3 regions of the Clostridium hominis genome follow, and region 3 is predicted to be linked to each of the others. Evidence: a T-box and tRNA genes for the amino acid it is inferred to sense, from the RefSeq annotation. Region 3 holds a T-box; the other regions hold tRNA genes.
The links. A T-box is a leader RNA that pairs with one kind of tRNA and senses whether it is charged. The one in region 3 lies ahead of H8S20_RS00835 (valine--tRNA ligase), so its partner is inferred to be a tRNA-Val.
Positions count from the first base shown of each region.

Region 1: it encodes a tRNA-Val, which carries the amino acid that the T-box ahead of H8S20_RS00835 (valine--tRNA ligase) is inferred to sense. The anticodon was not compared.
Region 2: it encodes a tRNA-Val, which carries the amino acid that the T-box ahead of H8S20_RS00835 (valine--tRNA ligase) is inferred to sense. The anticodon was not compared.

Region 1 is NZ_JACOOO010000013.1:33,304-38,541, forward strand. Features, by position in the region: gene H8S20_RS06960 (BaiN/RdsA family NAD(P)/FAD-dependent oxidoreductase) at 1-661, opposite strand, end outside; gene H8S20_RS06965 (hypothetical protein) at 813-1,412, shown strand; tRNA gene H8S20_RS06970 (tRNA-Glu) at 1,533-1,607, shown strand; tRNA gene H8S20_RS06975 (tRNA-Val) at 1,616-1,691, shown strand; tRNA gene H8S20_RS06980 (tRNA-Asp) at 1,696-1,772, shown strand; tRNA gene H8S20_RS06985 (tRNA-Glu) at 1,823-1,897, shown strand; tRNA gene H8S20_RS06990 (tRNA-Val) at 1,906-1,981, shown strand; tRNA gene H8S20_RS06995 (tRNA-Asp) at 1,987-2,063, shown strand; tRNA gene H8S20_RS07000 (tRNA-Thr) at 2,090-2,164, shown strand; tRNA gene H8S20_RS07005 (tRNA-Glu) at 2,171-2,245, shown strand; tRNA gene H8S20_RS07010 (tRNA-Val) at 2,254-2,329, shown strand; tRNA gene H8S20_RS07015 (tRNA-Asp) at 2,334-2,410, shown strand; tRNA gene H8S20_RS07020 (tRNA-Thr) at 2,444-2,518, shown strand; gene H8S20_RS07025 (ATP-binding protein) at 2,670-3,659, opposite strand; gene H8S20_RS07030 (DnaD domain protein) at 3,652-4,647, opposite strand; gene H8S20_RS07035 (peptidoglycan DD-metalloendopeptidase family protein) at 4,816-5,238, shown strand, end outside.
Region 2 is NZ_JACOOO010000035.1:32,558-37,795, reverse strand. Features, by position in the region: gene H8S20_RS14915 (rod shape-determining protein) at 51-1,085, shown strand; gene yyaC (spore protease YyaC) at 1,128-1,658, opposite strand; gene H8S20_RS14905 (hypothetical protein) at 1,768-2,205, shown strand; tRNA gene H8S20_RS14900 (tRNA-Tyr) at 2,392-2,476, shown strand; tRNA gene H8S20_RS14895 (tRNA-Thr) at 2,497-2,571, shown strand; tRNA gene H8S20_RS14890 (tRNA-Tyr) at 2,578-2,662, shown strand; tRNA gene H8S20_RS14885 (tRNA-Val) at 2,693-2,768, shown strand; tRNA gene H8S20_RS14880 (tRNA-Thr) at 2,774-2,848, shown strand; tRNA gene H8S20_RS14875 (tRNA-Tyr) at 2,856-2,940, shown strand; SAM riboswitch class I at 3,103-3,277, shown strand; gene metK (methionine adenosyltransferase) at 3,373-4,548, shown strand; gene nagA (N-acetylglucosamine-6-phosphate deacetylase) at 4,591-5,238, opposite strand, start outside.
Region 3 is NZ_JACOOO010000001.1:165,762-170,999, forward strand. Features, by position in the region: gene H8S20_RS00830 (2-hydroxyacyl-CoA dehydratase) at 1-3,238, shown strand, start outside; T-box leader at 3,272-3,481, shown strand; gene H8S20_RS00835 (valine--tRNA ligase) at 3,638-5,238, shown strand, end outside.

The sequences.
Region 1 (5,238 bases), on a different contig from region 3:
ATAATTTTGCATAACCATCAAATTTGACTCCTGAAAGTGCTTTGAGATGATTATAGTCTAACTTTAATTGAACTATTCCAGGTAAAAGCTTTGTTATAGAATGACCTAAATTTTTTGCCAAATTATATGCTGAACCATCTGATCCTGTTTTTGGAGCAGATTTTCCTCCACAGGCTAAAATTAAATTTTCACATGTGAATAATTTATACTCATCGTTATTTGTGGATAATTTAAAAATTTTATCCTTGTGGATATCTTTTATTTTACAGCCCGTGTATAAAGGTATATTTCTATCTTCAAGTGACATTTTTAAAATATCCACAACAGAAGATGCTTGTAGTGATTGTGGATATAATTTTCCGCCTTTTAAAGGTACTATTGGAAGACCTAAAGATAAGAAATAATTTAATGTATCATCTACACCAAATTGACTTAAAACAGATGAAAAGAAATTATCACAATTACTATGATAATTAATAAAAGGTTCAGCTACACATCTATTGGATATATTACATCTACCATTTCCAGTAGTTAATATTTTTTTACCAACTCTATCGGTTCCTTCAACTATGGCTACATCTAGCCCAAAGTCTTTAGCAACTATAGCTGCTGTCATACCAGAAGCTCCACCACCAACGATTATTAAATCATGATATATCAATAAGAACACTCCTTTTTAATTCAAAGTTATAAATTAAAGAAATCATTTCAATGTAATTTAGAATTTATAATTGAACTTAATTTGCACTTTTATTCTATCACAGTAATATTAGTAAAAAAACTATGGAATACTAATTGATGAGGTGAGACTATTGCTAGTTAAAATTATTGACAAAACTTTAGATGATTATGATAAAGAGTTTAAGGTTAGAAGAATGAACTATGATCAAGTAGTAGTAAATTATCCTAGTAGCAAGGGGATTAAAGTATTTAATAATAGTGAAATAGACTTTATAACTGAAAGTGAAGTAGATGAATTTTTAATAAAGTATAATGATTTTTTAAAGATAAAATTAAACAGAGGAATTTCAGTAGGTTTATATAAAGCTCTTTTAGAAATTATAGAATCACAATTAAATATTAAATTTGAAAATTTAAATTTATTAAGAGATAAACATGTTGTAAATAAAAGAGGAATTTGGGAAAAAGAAATAATAGCTGTAATAAATAAGTCTATTCCGGTTAAAATATTAGCTGTAGGACAAAATTTTAAAAAGGTTGGATTTAATATAAATTTAGATCAGATTGATGAAAATGAATTTTTCGATATGTGTTGTTTTGAGATCGAAAAGATAGAAAATGAAATAAAATTAAAAGAAGATTCATTAGCAAGATACGGTATGGCAATAGAAAATTTAAAAAAGGCAGAAAAAAATAAAAGTGGGGAAAAACCAGTAAAAATGCTGACCTAGAGGAGATTAAATATGAGTTGAAAATAAAAAAATAAAAAAAGTTGTTTAAAAGTGTTGACACCATATTTAATTTTATGTATTATAGTTAATGTGCTCGGCAGAGAACGAGCAAGAAACCTAGGCCCCTTGGTCAAGCGGTCAAGACACCACCCTTTCACGGTGGTAACAGGGGTTCGATTCCCCTAGGGGTCACCATTTTATACGGAAGCATAGCTCAGCTGGGAGAGCATCTGCCTTACAAGCAGAGGGTCACAGGTTCGATCCCTGTTGTTTCCACCATAATGGCTCAGTAGCTCAGTTGGTTAGAGTGCCGGCCTGTCACGCCGGAGGTCGAGGGTTCGAGCCCCTTCTGAGTCGCCAATTTTTTTAAAAAGTGGTACAAAAGATAATATGTGATAAACAAAAGCCTAGGCCCCTTGGTCAAGCGGTCAAGACACCACCCTTTCACGGTGGTAACAGGGGTTCGATTCCCCTAGGGGTCACCATTTTATATGGAAGCATAGCTCAGCTGGGAGAGCATCTGCCTTACAAGCAGAGGGTCACAGGTTCGATCCCTGTTGTTTCCACCATAAATGGCTCAGTAGCTCAGTTGGTTAGAGTGCCGGCCTGTCACGCCGGAGGTCGAGGGTTCGAGCCCCTTCTGAGTCGCCACTTTTTTAAAAAACTATATAATATACGCTGGTGTGGCTCAATGGCAGAGCAGCTGACTTGTAATCAGCAGGTTGTTGGTTCGACTCCGATCACCAGCTCCATTATATGGCCCCTTGGTCAAGCGGTCAAGACACCACCCTTTCACGGTGGTAACAGGGGTTCGATTCCCCTAGGGGTCACCATTTTATACGGAAGCATAGCTCAGCTGGGAGAGCATCTGCCTTACAAGCAGAGGGTCACAGGTTCGATCCCTGTTGTTTCCACCATAATGGCTCAGTAGCTCAGTTGGTTAGAGTGCCGGCCTGTCACGCCGGAGGTCGAGGGTTCGAGCCCCTTCTGAGTCGCCAATTTTTTTTGGCGTTAAAATATAAAATATTTATGCTGGTGTGGCTCAATGGCAGAGCAGCTGACTTGTAATCAGCAGGTTGTTGGTTCGACTCCGATCACCAGCTCCATGAAACTCTAGATTATTCTAGAGTTTTTTTTGTGTAATTAATATTATGTAGTAAAAATATTTGATTATAAAAAATACACTTTACTTCAATTAATAATAGAAATTTTATTATTAATATCAAGAAGTAAAGTGTATTTTTATATTAAATTAATTTATTGTTGTTGAGATCTCATTCTTGCAAGATTAAGTTTTATTCTAACATCATTACCGTAAAACTTAAAGAACGTAAAATTACCAACTAAACGAGAATAGACTCTAGTTGTATAACTCTTTTCTATATCAGGAAGATTTAAATTCGTTGATATAATCATCTTCTTATTATTTAATAGCTTCTTATTGATTAAATTAAATAATTCATTAGTAGAAAAGTCGGTTACTTGTTCTGCGCCTAAGTCATCTATTATTAATAAGTCGCAGTTTATTAATAAATCTTCAAGCATATAGTTATTATTAAATGTTATTTCTCTTAAATCTCTTATTAAATCATTAGAAGTTTTATATATAACTAAATATCCTTTATCTAATAATTCTTTAGCTATACACCAAGATAAGAATGTCTTACCATTGCCTGACTCTCCATAAAATAATAAATTAGTATTATCATTATCGAAATTAGGTAAATAACCACCTCTTACGAATTCGTAAATCTTCTCCATGTTTTTACGTTGAGAATTTTTATAATTCCCATCATTTTCAGGAGAAAACAGTCTTATATCAAAATTATTAAAATTGCAAGTAGCTAAGTTATTTGATAGTTTAGAAGTTTCGTAATATAAGTTTACTAGCTTATTCTTAAAGCACTTACATCTTTGAGTTCCTATATATCCAGTATCTTGACATTTAGCGCACTGATAATGAAGATTTAGGTAATCAACAGGATATCCATAAGAGGTTAATAGCTCATATTTTTGCTTTCTAAGCTCTTGTATATCTGCTTTAATATTATCTAGGTCAGCTTCAGAGCCACCTTTTAATATTGCCATAGGCAAAGCTAATGAAAGTTTTTGAATAGTATTATCTAATTCAATTATCTCAGGAGCTTTTTGAAGAATTTCTTTTTTTCTATTTTTTAAATTACGATTTTCATTTTCTCGTATTTTTTCATAAATATTCATTAATTTTTCTTGATATCCCTTAATCATTGTTATACCATCCTAAAAGTTCTTTTTCTAAATCATCATAATCTTTAGATGATTTGTTATTAATATTTTGACCAGTAAATCTTTTACTATTATTACTAGTATAATTTCCTTTTCCTTGAATAGCAGTAGAAGGTTTTGAATCTTTTTCTTCAATAGCAGCAATTGTTTTTAGGTTATTTTTATTCCAATTAGATAAGATTCCATCGATATATTTAAAATCAGCCCTATTTAGACGTTGAAAGCATATATTACAAGCCTTTTCTATAACGTCTAGAGGGAAATTAAAATCATTTATCCATTTATCTAGCATATCTTCTTGAGGCTTCATTAATTCAGGGTTTTTAATGCCTAAGTAATTTAATATATGTCTAATTTTTATCCATTTATCTTCAGTTCTCTTTATATAATTTTGAGCTTCTTCAATAGTAGAAATATTCATATCTTTCCAAGCTATTGCTACTTTTTCTATATATCTATAATCGCTTTTTCCACGAGATACGCAATATTCAAAAAGAATTAGTATTAATTCTGATGAAAAGTTGAAATCATCTTGCCAACTTAAATAAGTAGTCATTTCTTTAGGGGATAGAGGTCTTCCCAAAAGTCTTTCGATATCATTTAACATATCTTTAGTTGAGTTCTTATTTAAGGCTTGAAGTAAGTTTATTTCTTTGCTTTGAGATTTTGATTCTTTAACTAAATCAACAAATTCAATATTGAAATTTCCCATTTTATCAATAGGAATTAGTTTTATTAATCCTTCATCGTTCCAATAGTTTAAGGCGTTTAACACATCAGATTCAAGCAAATTTAATGAAGTAGCTAATATTGATGATGTTACACCCATTTCGCCACAAGTATTATATTTAAGCATTAATAGATACACCTTAATAAATTCTCCACGAGCTTTAGGCATATATTTTTCTATAAATATATTACTAACAGGAGTAAAGTCTAATTGTTTATTTTTTAGCATAAATGTGCTCATAAATATTCTCTACCTTTCTTGGTTCTATTACCTTTAAGCTAATTATAACAAAGGTGATATCAACCCTCAACATAACAATTGAAGAAATGATGTGTATATTATTTTAGTTCTTGGGAAAATTAAAAAATGTTGTAAATAAAACTAGAAAAAAGAGGAGTGGTAAAAAAAATGTACTCGCAGAAGAAGGATGAGAAGTGTGTTATAATAAAAAACACTTTATCCTTAATACTATTAACAATATTGTTATTTCTTATAGGAGGAATTACTAAAGGTTATAAGATATACGGAAATACTAAAACAATTCAATGCATAAATGTTATTGATGATTCAAGTGAGCTCTCACAAGAAGTATCTAAAGATGTATATCTTGCAAATTCAATAAGTGTTTCTAACACTTATAATAATATTGTTAATTTAAATAGCAAAAACTCAAATGTAAATATAGAGAATATAAATAGAAATGTTAATGGCTTTGCTATAACAGTAGATAATAATGTTTTTGGATATGTGCTAAGTGCACAAGAAAAGGATACTATAATTAAAAGTGTATGTGAAAGTTATATAAGAGAATTAGGAGTAAATATTGAAGAT
Region 2 (5,238 bases), on a different contig from region 3:
CTAAAAAAGAATTATCTTGAATTATTATATATCTAGTAGGAGTGAAGAAAATGTGGTTTTGGAGAAGTGGGAACGACCTTGGAATAGACTTAGGGACTGCTACAGTGCTTGTTTATGTAAAAGGTAAAGGTATATTATTAAAAGAACCGTCAGTAGTAGCCATAAATAAAAATAATAATAAGGTACTAGCAGTAGGTGAAGAAGCAAGAAAGATGATCGGAAGAACTCCAGGAAATATAGTTGCAGTACGTCCGCTAAGAGATGGAGTTATTTCTGATTACGATGTTACTGAAAGAATGTTAAAGGAATTTATTAAAAAGGCTTGTGGTAAGGGAAGAATAGTAGCTCCAAGAGTAATGGTTTGTGTTCCATCTCAAGCTACTGAAGTAGAAAAAAGAGCCGTAATGGATGCTGCTAGAAATTCAGGGGCTAAAAAAGTTCATATAATCGAAGAACCACTAGCAGCTGCAATAGGTGCTGGATTAGATATAACCAAGCCTAATGGAACAATGATAGTAGATATTGGTGGAGGAACTACTGATATAGCTGTTATATCATTAGGAGGAGTAGTTGTTAGGAAATCAATCAAAATCGCTGGAGATAAATTTGATGAAGCAATAATAAAGTATGTTAGAAATAAACATAAAATAATGATTGGTGAGAAAACTGCAGAAGATGTTAAGATAAAAGTAGGATCTGCGTTTAAAGATTCAAGAAATTTATTTACTACTATGAAAGGTAGAAATTTAATAACAGGTTTACCAGATGAAGTTGAAATAAGTACTGAAGAAGTAAGAGAAGCTTTGTCAGAGCCTGTATCTGTAATAGTTGATGGAGTTAAGAGTATACTAGAGAAGACACCACCTGAATTAGCTGCGGATATAATAGAAAAAGGAATATTGATGACTGGTGGAGGAGCTTTATTAGATGGACTTAATAAGCTTATAGAAGAAAACACTGGAGTTACAGTTGAAATAGCTCATAATTCTGTTGAAGCTGTTGCAGAAGGGACAGGTCAAGTTTTAAACTTTATAGATAAAATAGATTCAGATATTTTTGGAAAAGAGATAAGTCTAATAGATTAATTATAAATATATAAATGGCACTATAAGTTATTTCTTATAGTGCTATTTATTATATGAAGAATTAAGGTAATATGCATGGTTTAGTCCATGACAAATAACTCGTGCCATTTCGAATACTAAACTAAGTCTAATACCTCTAGAGGTAAAGAATTCAGCATTGTCACTAGAGTCAACTATTCCTATTATTGAGGATACACCTACTTCAGGCAATGACTTTCCTACACCTTTACCGGGATGAATAGGATAATCTCTTACATGTATTTCGCCAATAGAATTAGTATCTCCTAAACAAGCGTCAATTCCGATAATCGTAGCTTGTGGATGAAGTTTTTTTATTTCATCAATTTTTTTATCTATGTTTAAGGCATGGATAGGTGATTCTAGTGTTCCATATACAGGAACAGGGAAGGATGACTCTTCTAAAAAAGTACCTACTAAAGGACCTAAACAATCACCAATACATTTATCTGTGCCAATGCAAACTATAATAGTTTCAGATGTTACATATTTTCTTATAAATTCTGCAATTTCATAATAAGATAAGTTAGATTTATAGTTAACTTTTCTTTTCAAATATACCCACCACCCCTCAATAATAATATATATGAGAGAAAAACTAAGAATATAATAAGTATAAAAAAAGAAAAAATGGAAAATATTTTTAATAAGGTGGTGATATTAAATGAAATGGAAGATAATAATGAGAACTATGTCACTTTTAGTTATAGTAGTAACTATATTTATAGTAGTTTTATATGAACCAAATATTAAAAATAAAGATATAAGTAGTTTGGAAGATGAGACAACTGAGATTACAGAAGGGGATGTGGAAGAAACTTCTTTATCAACAGATAAGCAAATATTACAGGGAAATAGTTCTGATGTTTTAACTTTAAATTTAGATAATATAATTAACAGTTTAACTTTAGATGAGAGAAATGTAGTTGAAGGAATATTAGATAAACTTTCAGTTGTTGATTGTGCTAAAGTTAATTCTATTTTGAATAATGGTAGCATAGATTCAAAGAAGGAAGCTATGGAATATATTAAAAAACGCTTGGTAGAAGAGGATTATGATAGGCTTGTAGGTATATTAAATCAATATATTGACTTAGTGTAGTTATAATGGCTATTAAAGTTATATAAGTGCTTAATATTAAGTAAAATGAAGGAAAATAGAGCAAATTAAAAATAAAATCGGAAAATGAGCTATTATGAGGCTTGAAATATTGTTGCTATGAATATATACTAGTCATTGTCAGTTCGGCAGTGATGCACGAAATGATGAAAGTTATTAATACGATATGGGGGAGTTCCCGAGTGGCCAAAGGGGGCAGACTGTAAATCTGTTACGTTTCGTTTCGATGGTTCGAATCCGTCCTCCCCCACCATTAATAACTTAATTAAATATGCTGGTGTGGCTCAATGGCAGAGCAGCTGACTTGTAATCAGCAGGTTGTTGGTTCGACTCCGATCACCAGCTCCATTAAATGGGGGAGTTCCCGAGTGGCCAAAGGGGGCAGACTGTAAATCTGTTACGTTTCGTTTCGATGGTTCGAATCCGTCCTCCCCCACCATTTAATTTTTTGAAAAATAAATAATAACGTGGAAGCATAGCTCAGCTGGGAGAGCATCTGCCTTACAAGCAGAGGGTCACAGGTTCGATCCCTGTTGTTTCCACCAAATACGCTGGTGTGGCTCAATGGCAGAGCAGCTGACTTGTAATCAGCAGGTTGTTGGTTCGACTCCGATCACCAGCTCCATTAAAATGGGGGAGTTCCCGAGTGGCCAAAGGGGGCAGACTGTAAATCTGTTACGTTTCGTTTCGATGGTTCGAATCCGTCCTCCCCCACCATTAAAAGCATAGTTTATCTATGCTTTTTTATTTTGACTTAAAATAAGTAATATGTATTATAAAAAGTTGAGAATATATTAGAATTTAAATTTATTGACATTAGTTTTAATAATTGTTAATATATATTACAGTAAATAAAAAGTAAATAAAATTTGATATTAGTTCTTATCAAGAGAGGTAGAGGGAGAGGGCCCTGTGAAACCCGGCAACCTGTTACCAATTAGCAGTTGATAGTTAATAAATAATAATTAAATTAACTTAATTATTAATTTTTAACTTTTAATTATTAATTGTATACGTGGTGCCAATTCCTGCAATTAATTTTGCAAGATAAGAAAGACATGGTTGAATATTACGTCTCTTCTTTATCTTAAGAAGAGACTTTTTTATCTTTAGAATTAATATCATCTTAATTAAGAGAGGAGATATATAATGAGAAGATTATTTACATCAGAATCAGTAACAGAAGGTCATCCAGATAAAATCTGTGACCAAATATCAGATGGAATATTAGATAGTATACTAGCTAAGGATCCTATGGCTAGAGTAGCTTGTGAAACAGCTGTAACTACAGGAATGGTTATGGTAATGGGAGAAATATCAACATCATGTTATGTGGATATCCCTAAGGTGGTTAGAGAAACTATAAGAGAAATAGGTTATGATAGAGCTAAATTTGGGTTCGACTGTGATACATGTGCTGTATTAACATCTATCGATGAGCAATCATCAGATATAGCTATGGGAGTTGATGAAGCATTAGAATCAAAAGCTGGTGATAAAGATGCAGTTGAAGCAGTTGGTGCAGGAGACCAAGGAATGATGTTTGGTTTTGCAACAAATGAAACACAAGAGTTTATGCCATTACCAATAGCAATGGCTCATAGATTATCTAGAAGACTTAGTGAAGTAAGAAAAAATGGCACATTACCATATTTGAGACCAGATGGAAAAACTCAAGTAACAGTAGAATATGATGATAACAAAGTTATAAGAATAGATACAATAGTAATATCAACTCAACATGGACCAGAAGTTAGCCAAGAACAAATAAGGGAAGACTTAATGGAACACGTAATTAAAGCAGTAGTTCCTGCAGAGCTTTTAGACGAAAATACTAAGTATTATATAAATCCAACAGGAAGATTTGTTGTTGGTGGCCCACAAGGGGATAGTGGATTAACTGGTAGAAAAATAATAGTTGATACTTACGGTGGATACGGTAGACATGGAGGAGGAGCTTTCTCAGGAAAAGATCCAACAAAGGTTGATAGATCAGCAGCATATGCAGCTAGATGGGTAGCTAAAAACTTAGTAGCAGCTGGAGTTGCAGATAAATTAGAAATTCAATTAGCTTATGCTATTGGAGTTGCTAAACCAGTATCAATTGAAGTTGAAACTTTTGGAACAGGAAAACTTTCAGAAGAAGAAATAGTGAAAATAGTAGAAAAATCATTTGATTTAAGGCCAGGTGCAATAATAAGAGATTTAGAGTTAAGAAATCCTATTTACAAGCAAACAGCAGCTTATGGGCACTTCGGTAGAAATGACTTAGATCTTCCATGGGAAAGATTAAATAAAGTTGAAGATATAAAGAAATACTTATAATAAAAAAAGGAACTCACAGGAATTGCTGTGAGTTCCTTTTTATTAAAGTGTGTTATATACCACGTTTCCGTTAACAATAGTCATTTTTACGTTTATATCTTCATCAAAAATAACTAGGTCAGCATCAAAGCCTTCTTTTATTAAGCCTTTTCTATCTTCTACTTTGCAATGTTTAGCTCCGTTATATGAAGCCATTTTAACTATTTCGTTAAGTGGGTAATTAGAGTTGTTATAAACATTTCTAATAGCTTTATCCAAAGTAAGAACTGATCCAGCAAGTGAACCACTTAATAATCTAGCAGCACCATTTTTAACTTCTACATCTTGACCACCTAAAGAATACATGCCATCTTGCATTCCGCATGCCATCATTGCATCAGTAACTAAAAGTACCTTATCAGTTCCTTTTTGCTTATAAGCAGTTCTTAATGATGGATAAGAAATATGAATACCATCAGATATAGTTTCAGTAGTTATTTCTGAATCAAATATTGCCCCTACAACACCAGGTTCTCTATGAGTAAATGGAGTCATAGCATTGAAAAGGTGAGTTGAGTGGCAGAATCCACACTTTATACCGTCCATAGCTTCTTCATAATTAGCTTTAGTATGTCCCATTGAGCAAACTATACCTTTATCAGAAAGATAGGTAGCTAGTTCTTTAGCTCCTTCTACTTCTGGTGCCATTGT
Region 3 (5,238 bases):
TTATGAAAATAATGATGGGGACCCATTAAAAAAGGTGATTAGTATATTAACTAATTTATATGAAGTTATTCCAAATGATGTTGAAATAGTAAATTCAGCGATAACTGGTTATGGAGAATCACTAATAAAAACAGCTTTACATATAGATATAGGAGAAATTGAAACTATGGCTCATTATAAAGCTGCAAAATATTTTTTACCGGAGGTTAATTTTATATTAGATATAGGTGGACAAGATATGAAGTCTATGGGAATAAAAAATGGGACTATAGATAGTATTCTTTTAAATGAGGCATGTTCATCAGGCTGTGGTTCATTTATTGAAGGTTTTGCAAAGTCTTTAGGGATGGATGTAAAAGAGTTTGCAAAAGAAGGATTATTTTCAAAGTCACCGGTAGATTTAGGGTCAAGATGTACTGTGTTTATGAATTCAAGAGTAAAACAAGCTCAAAAAGAAGGTGCTGAAGTTTCTGATATATCAGCAGGTTTATCTTACTCAGTAATAAAAAATGCTTTATTTAAGGTAATAAAGATGAGAAATGAAAATGATATGGGGGATAAAATAATAGTTCAAGGTGGAACTTTTTATAATGATGCAGTTCTAAGAAGTTTTGAAATTATTTCTGGGAAAGAGGTTATAAGACCAGATATTGCAGGAATAATGGGAGCCTTTGGATGTGCAATAATTGCAAAGGAAAGATATATAGAAGGGGAAAAATCAACTCTTTTATCTAATGAGCAAATTAAAAAATTTAAAATAGAAACTGATTTTGCTAGGTGTGGTCGATGTGGGAATAATTGTTTGCTTACAGTAAATAAATTCTCAGATGGAGAAGAGTTTATTTCAGGTAATAGGTGTGAAAAAGCACTAGGAGTAATTAAGAAAAAAAATGAAGAGATTCCTAATTTATATAAGTATAAATATAAGAGAATATTTAATTATAAACCTTTACCGTTAAATGAAGCTAAAAGGGGAGTTATAGGTATTCCAAGAGTTTTAAACATTTATGAAAATTATCCGTTTTGGTTTACTATGTTAACAAGTTTAGGGTTTAGGGTAGTGCTTTCTGATGCATCAAATAAAAGGATATATGAGTTGGGAATAGAAACAATACCATCAGAATCGGCCTGTTATCCTGCTAAAATAAGTCATGGACATATAATGAATCTCATCAATAAAGGGATAAAAACTATTTTTTATCCATGTATTCCTTATGAAAAAAAGGAGTTTAAAGATGCAACAAATCATTATAATTGTCCTATAGTAACATCTTATCCAGAGGTTATAAGAACAAATATTGATGAGATAAAAGAGAGAAATGTTAAGCTTATTGAACCATTTTTATCTTTAGACAATTATAAAGTTTTAGCGAAAAGAATTGTTGAAGAATTTAAAGAGTATAACATATCCTTAGATGAAGCTAGGGAGGCAATAAAGAAAGCCGCATTAGAGAGATTGGCATGTAAAAGAGATATAGAAAATAAGGGGGAAGAGGTATTAGAATATTTAAAAGTAAATAATAAAAAGGGGATAGTATTATGTGGAAGACCATATCATATTGATCCTGAAATAAATCATGGTATACCAGAAATAATAACATCTTATGGAATGGCTGTTTTAACAGAAGATAGCATATCTCATTTGGGTAAGTTAGAAGAAAATTTAAGAGTAGTAGATCAATGGATGTATCATTCAAGATTATACAGAGCAGCAGCATTTATAGCAAAGAATCCATATTTAGAGATTATACAATTAAATTCATTTGGATGTGGACTAGATGCTGTAACAACTGATCAAGTTTCTGATTTAATTATTTCGAGAGGTAAAATATATACATCTTTAAAGATTGATGAAGGAAATAATTTAGGCGCAGCTAGGATAAGAATAAGATCGTTATATGCAGCTATAAAAGAAAGAGAGAGGCTAAATTATAAACCTGTAGAGGAAAGTATCAAATACAATCCACCTATATTTGTTAAGGAAATGAGAAAAAAACATACTATATTAGCTCCGCAAATGTCACCTATGCATTTTGACTTACTAGAGAAAGCGGTAAGAGAGTGTGGATATAATATAGAAGTATTACCAGCTATGGATATAAAGTCTATTGATGAAGGATTAAAATATGTAAATAATGATGCTTGTTATCCATCAATAATAGTTGTCGGACAAATTATAAAAGCTTTAAAATCAGGAAAGTATGATGTTGATAATACATCTGTATTAATAACACAAACCGGTGGAGGGTGTAGAGCTACAAATTACATTGGATTTTTGAAAATGGCATTAAAAGATGCTGGATTTAAAAATATTCCTGTTATATCACTTAATGCTTTAGGTATGGGAGAGCAACCAGGATTTAAGATAACTTTAAAATTTATAAATAGAGCTATAATGGCATTAGTTTATGGAGATTTATTTATGAGAGTTTTATATAGAACAAGACCTTATGAAAAAAACTTAGGTGAAGCTGATAAGCTATATAAATTCTGGAATAAAAAAGCAAAAGAAAACCTTGGAAATGGTAGTAGAAGCATTTTTAATAAAAATATAAAAGGTATAATAAATGATTTTGATAATTTCGAATTAAAAGATATTAAGAAGCCTAGGGTGGGAATCGTAGGAGAAATATTAGTAAAGTATCACCCAACAGCTAACAATGATATAGTAACTATTCTAGAAAATGAAGGAGTAGAGGTTGTAGTTCCTGATTTGTTAGATTTTTTTATGTATTGTTCTTATGATTCAGGATATAAAGCAAAATATCTTGGAAAGAGCAAATTAAACGAAGGTTTAGGGAATATAGTTATAAATTATTTAGAAAATTACAGAAAAGTTATGATGAAGGAGTTGAAAAAAAGTAGAAGATTTGATTCACCGAAACATATAGGAGAACTTGCTAAATTAGCATCACCTATTTTATCTATAGGAAATCAAACTGGAGAAGGTTGGTTTTTAACTGGAGAGATGATTGAATTAATCAAAAGCGGAGTTAATAATATTGCTTGTGTACAACCTTTTGCATGCTTGCCTAATCATGTTACTGGAAAAGGGATGATAAAGATATTAAGAGATCATTATCCAGATTCTAATATAGTAGCAATTGATTATGATCCTGGTGCTTCTAATGTCAATCAGATGAATAGAATAAAATTGATGTTATCAGTAGCAAAGAAAAAGATAGAAAATAATGAGGCGAATAATAAAGAAATTATAGATAATATATTGACAAAATAAAAAAAATATCATAGTATAAAGTAAAATTGATATCTAAAAACTGTGAAAAAGAGGAGTAGGAATAGGAAGTATTAAGAGAGGAAGGCCTTGGCTGTAAGCCTTCTATATGAAGTATTCTGAAGGTAGCTTTTGAGTTTCTTAGCTGAAATTATAGTAAGCTAAGACGGCTGTCTAGTCGTTATTTAATTAAGAGCCTGTTGATTGACAGGAATAAAGGTGGTACCGCGAGTCTTCGTCCTTTTTATGGATGAAGGCTCTTTTTTTATTTAGAAAATGATTATATGAATTGCAATCATGGAACTATAACTAATGAGAGTTTTATTAAGGAAATGTAATTCAAATAATTTATTTATATATTATTAAGTATATTTATTTAAATTAAATCAGGAGGTTTTATTTATGGAAGAAAAGAAGAATTTATCTACAACCTATAATCCAAAAGAATTTGAAGAAAGAATCTATAAAACATGGGAAGAAAAGAAATATTTCACTCCTGTCGTTGATAAGAGTAAAAAGCCGTTTACTATAATGATGCCACCACCAAATATAACTGGTAAGCTTCATTTAGGGCATGCATTAGATAATACTATGCAAGATATGCTTATAAGATTTAAGAGAATGCAAGGATACTGCACATTATGGCTTCCGGGAACTGACCATGCTTCTATAGCTACAGAAGTTAAAGTTGAAAATGAACTTTTAAAGCAAGGTTTAGTTAAGAAAGAAATGGGAAGAGAAGCTTTCTTAGATGAAGTTTGGAAATGGGCAGAAGAGTATAAAGGCACTATTAGAAATCAGCTAAAGAAGTTAGGGGTTTCTTGTGATTTTACAAGAGAAGCATTTACAATGGATGAGAACTTAAATAAAGCTGTTAGAACTGTATTTGTAAAGTTATATAACGAAGGACTTATCTATCAAGGGAATAGAATAACTAACTGGTGTCCAAAGTGTACAACTGCTTTATCAGATGCAGAAATAGTATATGAAGAAAAAGAGGGAAGCTTCTGGCATATTAATTATCCAATAGCTGATGGTTCAGGATTCTTAGAAATAGCTACAACAAGACCAGAAACGTTACTTGGAGATACCGCAGTTGCTGTTAACCCAAATGATGATAGATTTAAGCATTTAATTGGAAAAACTTTAAAATTACCATTAACTGATAGAGAAATACCTGTTGTTGGTGACGAATACGTTGATATTGAATTTGGTACAGGAGCAGTTAAAATAACTCCAGCTCATGATCCTAATGACTTTGAAGTTGGTAAGAGACATAATCTTCCTATAATAAGAGTTATGGATGATCATGGTGTAATAAATGAATTAGGAGGAAAATACCAAGGGTTAGATAGATATGAAGCTAGAAAGCAAATGGTAAAAGATTTAGAAGAGCAAGGGTTGTTAGTTAAGGTTAAACCTCATACTCATAATGTTGGAACACATGATAGATGTAATACTGTAGTTGAACCAATAGTATCTAAGCAATGGTATGTTAAAATGGAGTCTTTAGCAAAACCAGCTATAGAAGTTGTTAAAGAAGGAAAGACACAAATTGTTCCTGAAAGATTTGAAAAAATCTACTTTAACTGGATGGAAAATATTCAAGACTGGTGTATTTCAAGACAATTGTGGTGGGGCCATAGAATACCTGTATTCTATTGTAACGACTGTGGAAATGAAATGTGTGAAGTAGATGCACCACATAAGTGCTCAAAATGTTCTTCAGAAAATATAAGACAAGATGAAGATGTACTTGATACTTGGTTCTCATCTGCATTATGGCCTTTCTCAACTTTAGGATGGCCAGAAAAAACAGAAGACTTAGATTTCTTCTATCCAGGTAATGTATTAGTTACCGGTTATGATATTATATTCTTCTGGGTTGCAAGAATGATATTCTCAGGCCTTTATAACATGAAAGAAACACCATTTGAAACAGTTCTAATGCATGGGATAATTAGAGATGCTAATGGTGTTAAAATGAGTAAATCTTTAGGAAA